Regions from separate parts of the Paenibacillus motobuensis genome, predicted to be linked through region 3. Evidence: predicted binding sites of a transcription regulator. Region 3 holds the regulator's gene; each other region holds the start of a gene.

Region 1 (2,271 bases), 190 kb from region 3:
GCTTTTTTTTGATTCGTTCGTACTTTTTACGTGCAGTGGCTGGCTTGCAACCTATGATTTGACCGATCTCCTCATAACTACGCTCATCTACAACCCTTAGCAGAAGCAGGCTCCGCTCCTCTGAAGAGAGTTGGACCAGCACGTCGGCGACAAGAGCGTTAGTGTTATAATCGGCTGCGCATTCGTCATGGAGCTGCTGCTGGCGATAGGAACTAAAAACCTTGTACCAGGCGTTTCGTTTTTTCAGCAAATTAATGCAGTGATTATAGGAGATTTTGTACAGCCATGCGGTGAAGGAGGCTTGCTTCCTGTAACGGCCGATATGCTGATAGCATTTGATAAAAATCTCCTGCACCGCATCCTCCGCTTCCTGCTGTTGACCCAGCATATGACAGCAATATACGTGAATTCGGCGCTGATATTGTTGAACCAGGAGCCGGAACGGCTCTTGCCGACCGTCTTGAATCTGAGTGACGATTCGCTCGATTTCCGCTTCGGTTAACGGCTCGTGGTTATGATCTGATTTCATAGTGTACTCCTTTCATTCGGGGCCCCTTTACCTCTTATAACAGCGCCGACATCTATTTTGTGACCGGACCTTGGATTTTTTATATGAATTCGGCTGTTTTCTCAGTTAAACCTTCAATAAAATTATTTATTTAAAAAAGCGATCTGACGAGGGACAGGATATAGGCGGAAATTAAGCGCTTATTCTCCTAATCTATAACTTTTTACAGTCGATTTGGGACGTTTGTACGGATTGACAATACTATATATAGGTGGTAAATTGATTTAGCACAACAAGATGTTGTTTATTCGAGAGTTTTCGCCCTACAAATATAAGAATGGGAAAGCTCTAGATTCATAGAAAGAAGCGAGGGTATATCAATGCTAATTGCGTATGATTCCAAGACAGGGAATGTAAAACGGTTCATTCAGAAGCTTGACTTGCCTGCCGTACAAATTGACGAGGGCATGACGCTGGAGGAGCCGTTTGTGCTGATTACATATACGACCGGGTTCGGTCAGATACCGCCAAGAGTCTCGGCATTTCTGGAACATAATCATGGGCGGATGCTCGGCGTGGCGGCCAGCGGTAACCGCAATTGGGGAGAGAGATTTGCGAAGAGTGCGGATTTGATCTCCGAGCGTTACCAAGTGCCCGTTGTGGCCAAATTTGAGCTTTCCGGGACGAAGAAGGATGCTGAAGACTTCAAGCAGGAGGTGAGCCGGGTTGCGGCATATTGAACTGAACAATCAATTGATGCAGCGTGATGAGAACGGGTTCTTTCAATTAGAGAAGGACCGGGAAGCTGTCGCTGAGTTTATGAAGGAAGTAGCGGGTAGAACGATGACCTTCCCGACTACGGCCGATAAAGTACGGTATATGATCGAACATGACTACTATGAAAATGTGTACGAATGGTATACAGCTGATGAAGTCGATCAAGTATTTGCCATTACCCATAGCTATCAATTTGAATTCCCGTCTTACATGGCGGCATCGAAATTTTATACGGACTATGCGTTGAAGATGAATGACAAGTCCAAATATTTGGAGCATTATCCCGACCGGGTGGCCATCGTAGCACTACATCTTGGACGAGGAAATGCAGATACGGCCAGCACGCTGGCGCGATCGATGATGGAGCAGCGGCTGCAGCCAGCCACTCCAACGTTTCTGAATGCGGGCAAGAGCCGGCGCGGCGAGATGGTTTCCTGCTTCCTGCTGGAAATGGACGATTCGCTGAATTCAATCAACTATGTGCTAAATACATGCATGCAGTTGTCCAAAATCGGCGGCGGTGTTGCGGTTAACTTGTCGAAGCTGCGCGGACGCGGCGAAGCGATCAAAGGAGTGGAAGGTGCGGCCAAAGGAATTATGCCGGTGCTGAAGCTGATGGAGGACGCCTTCTCCTATGCAGATCAGATGGGACAGCGTAAAGGCTCGGGCGCAGGGTATTACAACATTTTCGGCTGGGATGTCGCTGAGTTTCTGGATAGCAAGAAGATCAACGCCGATGAGCGGATCCGCTTGAAAACTTTGTCGATCGGTTTGATTGTGCCGAACCGCTTCTATGAACTGGCCAAGGCTAACGAACCGCTTCATGTGTTCGGTCCATATAGTGTATATAAAGCTTACGGAACACATCTGGATGATATGGATCTGGACGTGATGTATGACAAGCTGCTGGCTGACGACCGGGTGAAGAAGAAGAAATTGATGAGCGCACGGGACATGCTGACGAAGATCGCTATGGTTCAGCTGGA
Region 2 (2,271 bases), 240 kb from region 3:
TCGTTCTTGGCAACGCGTTTGTCGAGGACGAAGTTGGCCGCGAAATCGTTCTGACCTCCAAGCTGACCCGGCTTGAGCAAGGTAATCAGATTGAACAGTTCGCTCAGGTCGTTCTGGATCGGCGTAGCGGTCAGGAGTAGACAATATTTTTTACGCAACTGCAGCATGAACTGGTAGTTGGTTGATTTTTTGTTTTTTAATTTATGGGCTTCATCGACAATGACCATATCATATTCATAATCGGTCAGAATTTTCTTATGAGGGTCGCGCTTGGCAGTATCCATTGAAGCGACGACAATATCGTTATGCCAGGAATGTTCTTTCTTCTGGGCTACAGCCGAGATACCGAACTTCTGATTTAATTCTCTCACCCATTGCAGAACCAGCGAGGCTGGAACGAGAATGAGAACCTTCTTGACAAGTCCGCGAATGATATATTCTTTCAGAATCAGTCCAGCTTCGATCGTCTTGCCCAGGCCAACCTCATCGGCAAGAATAGCTCTACCGCGCATCTCGAACATCACCTTCTGTGCCGTGTCAATCTGATGCGGAAGCGGGTCGAATTGATTAAGATGGCCCAGGCATAGCATTTCTTCAAAACTGGTAACGAGCAGGGAAGCTTCGGCCTGGGTGGCCAGATTGAACAATCTCCAATCATCCCAGGGGCCGCCCTTTTTTAATCTCGTATCAAGATCTTCATACCAATTCCGTTCAAATTCGATGGGAACACCGGCTAACATATGCTTCATGTCCGGATTTGGGGGATGAGGGTTCATGATGATGTAACCTCCCTTTTGTCTAACGCTTTCGTTATCTAGTTGCTGTAGGTAGTATGGACGAAAAACAAAAAGGATATAACTTGGGCCAAAATAGATAGGAATTAGGAGCATTCAGAAGTTTGGACAGGAAGGTGTCGCTTTAATAGTCCAAATTAAAATGAAATTCGTTGTGACAACCATATGTAGTGTAGTATAATGAATTGAGCACACTACATATTGAGATTTGTACATATTATTGTAACAATTCTAAGTGTGTAAATGTATAACAGGAACCATGTTTATAGGGTTCAATCTCGTAATTACTGCTTGATTCCGGCTATATTCTTGTCTGCGGTAGCTCCGCTAAGCGGTATTACTTTTTTGAGCTTGTTTTTTTGTGTTTTTGTTGAAATTGGCTAACACTATATCAGTCGTTATTATTTATGATTCGGATGGAATCGGACAAGAACCGGCTGAGAGGTGAAGAACAGTTCTAATAATTAGGAGGGTGTTTTCTTTGAAAACGAAGCAAAATCAGCGCCTGGAAGGGCTAAGCGAGAAAATCTTCTTGGATCGGTATGCTTGGAAGAATCCTGATCCGAGCCATGCCAAGGTTGGGGACGTTGTTCTCGTCTTGACCAAGGATGATCCTAAATTTCCGACGAAGGAAGTTGGCGAAGTGATCGCTCGCGACGGTCAGTCGGTCACTGTCAAGACACGCAGCGGTGCGTTGGTAGAGGCAGATGTCGAGAAGCTGACGTTGAATATCGAGAAGACACCTGAAGAGATGTGGGATCGACTGGCTAATGCGATGGCTTCGGTGGAAGAAACGCCAGAGAAGCAAGCAGAATGGTCGGAGAAGTTCCGTGGTATATTGGAAGATTGGAAGCTCGTACCAGGCGGACGGATTGCCGCAGGGGCAGGAGCCAGCGATGAGTTGACACTGTTCAACTGCTATGTCATTCCTTCTCCGAAGGATAGCCGTGGCGGTATTATGGAGACTTTAAGTGAAATGACGGAGATTATGGCCCGCGGCGGCGGCGTCGGAATCAATCTCAGCTCGCTTCGTCCTCGTCGTGCTATAGTCAAAGGCGTTAACGGTTCATCGAGCGGTGCGGTATCCTGGGGCGGATTGTTCAGCTATACGACGGGTCTGATTGAGCAAGGAGGCAGCCGTCGCGGCGCTTTGATGCTTATGATCAACGACTGGCATCCGGATGTGCTTGATTTCATAACGGTTAAGCAGACGATGGGACAAGTCACGAACGCGAACTTGTCGGTATGCGTAAGCAACGCCTTCATGAAGGCTGTCAAAGAGGATTTAGATTGGGAATTGGTCTTCCCGGACACCACCGATGACGATTACACCGAAGTATGGGATGGCGATCTCGATAAATGGAAAGCTGCCGGACGTAAAGTTGTACATTACCGGACAGTGAAGGCACGAGAAATCTGGCATACGATCATCGAATCGGCCTGGAAATCGGCTGAGCCCGGGGTCGTGTTCATGGAA
Region 3 (2,271 bases):
GGTCGTATATGTTCCAAGGGAAGTTCAGCTAGAACGATTGATGGAACGTGACAATCTTACTATGGAACAGGCAAGCTCAAGGCTGGCAGCACAGATGGATATAGAATTGAAGAAGAGTAAAGCCGATGTTCTGATTGACAACCGTTATGGATTGGATGAGACGAGGCGTCAAATCGAGAAATTCTGGCGGGAAAAGGTTACTGTATGAGGCTGCTGCGGAAGAAGAGAGTGCTGCTTTTGCTGTTTCTTGGTTTTGTTGCCATTTTGTTTTTTAATTCCGCATGGTTGTCCATGTTCTATCCGATCTATTATAAAGAAGAAATTAAACAGCACGCACAGGAGAATGGTCTGGATCCGTTGATCGTGGCTGCGATTATTAAGGCAGAATCAAACTATAAAGTCGGTGCCGAATCGAGGAAGGGTGCGCTCGGCATCATGCAGATTATGCCAGGCACGGCCGAATGGATTATTGATCAGGCTAAATATGATAAAGTACATCTTGATCAAGTAAAGAACGAGATTGATGTAAATGTCCGAATTGGAACTTGGTACTTGAATTATTTGTCAGAGCAATTCGACGGAAATATAATTGCTGTGATCGCGGCCTACAATGCGGGCCCTACTCATGTGAAAAACTGGATTAAGAGCAAGAGATGGGACGGTCAGTTGAATACTGTCGATGACATACCGTTTCCGGAGACAAGGAATTATGTCCTTCGGGTAACTCATTACTATAAACAATATTCCGAGATATATGATGATTTTTAAGGAAAGCCTCGGTTACAATAGATAAGGAAAGCACCAAAAGGCTACAGAGCCTTTCAATGCTTTCCTGAGAGCTTACTTATTTGAATTGGCCTGCCAATTGTTGTTCGGCGATTGTTACCAAGCGTTTAGTAATGTAACCACCGATCGAACCGTTTTCGTAAGAAGTCAGGTTACCAGCGTATCCATCTTGTGGAAAATTAATGCCAAGCTCTTGAGCAACTTCGTATTTCATTTGCTCGAGTGCACCGGAAGCTTGTTTTACTACCAGGTTGTTAGAATTAGAACCTTGCGCCATTGTTGTTCACCTCCTTGCGGTTGGTAACAGTATTATGCTCCGGTATTTGAAACTTCATTACTGATTTTTTTAGTTATTTATTGGTATTCTTATTTTCAGGAATATCAGTTAGCAGAAGCAGAAGGGAGACATTTTTGCGTGAGATGTCCGTATTGTAACTATATGGGAACGAAGGTGCTTGATTCGAGGCCGGCTAACGAGAATCGATCGATCCGCCGCCGTCGTGAATGTGAGAAATGCAGCCGACGTTTTACTACATTTGAGATGGTGGAGGAAATGCCGCTCATCGTCATTAAGAAAGACGGCAGCCGCGAGGAATTCAATCGTGAGAAGCTGCTTAGAGGACTAATGCGTGCTTGTGAGAAAAGACCGGTATCTGTAGAGCAATTAGAGTCTATCGTATCCGCGGTAGAGCGTCAGATGCGCCACTCTGCGAACGCAGAAGTGGAAAGCCGTGAAATCGGCGAACTGGTCATGGAACAGCTGTATCCGGTTGATGAGGTTGCTTATGTCCGCTTCGCCTCGGTATACCGTCAATTCAAGGACATTAACATGTTCATGAAGGAGTTGAACAGCCTGCTCTCCAAGCCTGCAGGTGATGAGTAATGAACAGGAAGTATGAATGATTAACAGATTTTCTGATTTATAAAAACACAGTAGTAAAACTCTGATGGGAGATACCTGCAGATTTGATTTTAACGGGTATCTTCTTTTTTTGTATACTCAAGGCTAATTATTCTCATCGATCATTACATGTGCTAAGCTAAGGTTAATCTCATTCTTAAAAACATATATTTTTCATCACAAGTTATGAAAGGGGTTACATCGATGAAGAAGCTGTGGCTTGTTTATGTCGTCCTTATCGGATTTTTTATTGTGTATGTACTTAATTACAGGTTACAAACCAATTCCAAAGACCCTTGGGAGAAAACAGGGCTTAGGGGAAATCTAGAGGACACATACGTTATGGTCACGTTTCAGACAGGCATCGATTATTGGAAAAGTATTTTAAAGGGTTTCGAAGATGGGGCAGAAGAACTGAATGTATCTGTAGAATATCATGGCTCCACTAAACATAATGCGAGTGAACAAATGACCGTTTTGGAACAAGTCATCTCTAAAAAGCCAGCGGGCATTGCCATTTCTGCTGTGAATTCCGAACTGTTAACTGCAACGATCAATAAGGCAGTAGAAAGTGGCATCCCTGT

Evidence for each region. The regulator NrdR, encoded in region 3, represses ribonucleotide reductase genes. The targets are predictions, from matches to a motif close to AACACNATATATNGTGTT.
Region 1: a site for NrdR is predicted at 766-783, ahead of nrdI (class Ib ribonucleoside-diphosphate reductase assembly flavoprotein NrdI). Genes of this name have one in related genera too.
Region 2: a site for NrdR is predicted at 985-1,002, ahead of ABD014_RS01900 (adenosylcobalamin-dependent ribonucleoside-diphosphate reductase). Genes of this name have one in related genera too.

What each region holds. Positions count from the first base shown of each region.
Region 1 covers NZ_BAAACX010000004.1:184,536-186,806, reverse strand. Annotated here, with positions in the region: gene ABD014_RS02140 (RNA polymerase sigma factor) at 1-529, opposite strand, end outside; gene nrdI (class Ib ribonucleoside-diphosphate reductase assembly flavoprotein NrdI) at 889-1,248, shown strand; gene nrdE (class 1b ribonucleoside-diphosphate reductase subunit alpha) at 1,235-2,271, shown strand, end outside.
Region 2 covers NZ_BAAACX010000004.1:137,283-139,553, reverse strand. Annotated here, with positions in the region: gene ABD014_RS01905 (DEAD/DEAH box helicase) at 1-776, opposite strand, end outside; gene ABD014_RS01900 (adenosylcobalamin-dependent ribonucleoside-diphosphate reductase) at 1,276-2,271, shown strand, end outside.
Region 3 covers NZ_BAAACX010000004.1:377,175-379,445, reverse strand. Annotated here, with positions in the region: gene coaE (dephospho-CoA kinase) at 1-208, shown strand, start outside; gene ABD014_RS03080 (lytic transglycosylase domain-containing protein) at 205-768, shown strand; gene ABD014_RS03075 (alpha/beta-type small acid-soluble spore protein) at 845-1,063, opposite strand; gene nrdR (transcriptional regulator NrdR) at 1,202-1,669, shown strand; gene ABD014_RS03065 (substrate-binding domain-containing protein) at 1,892-2,271, shown strand, end outside.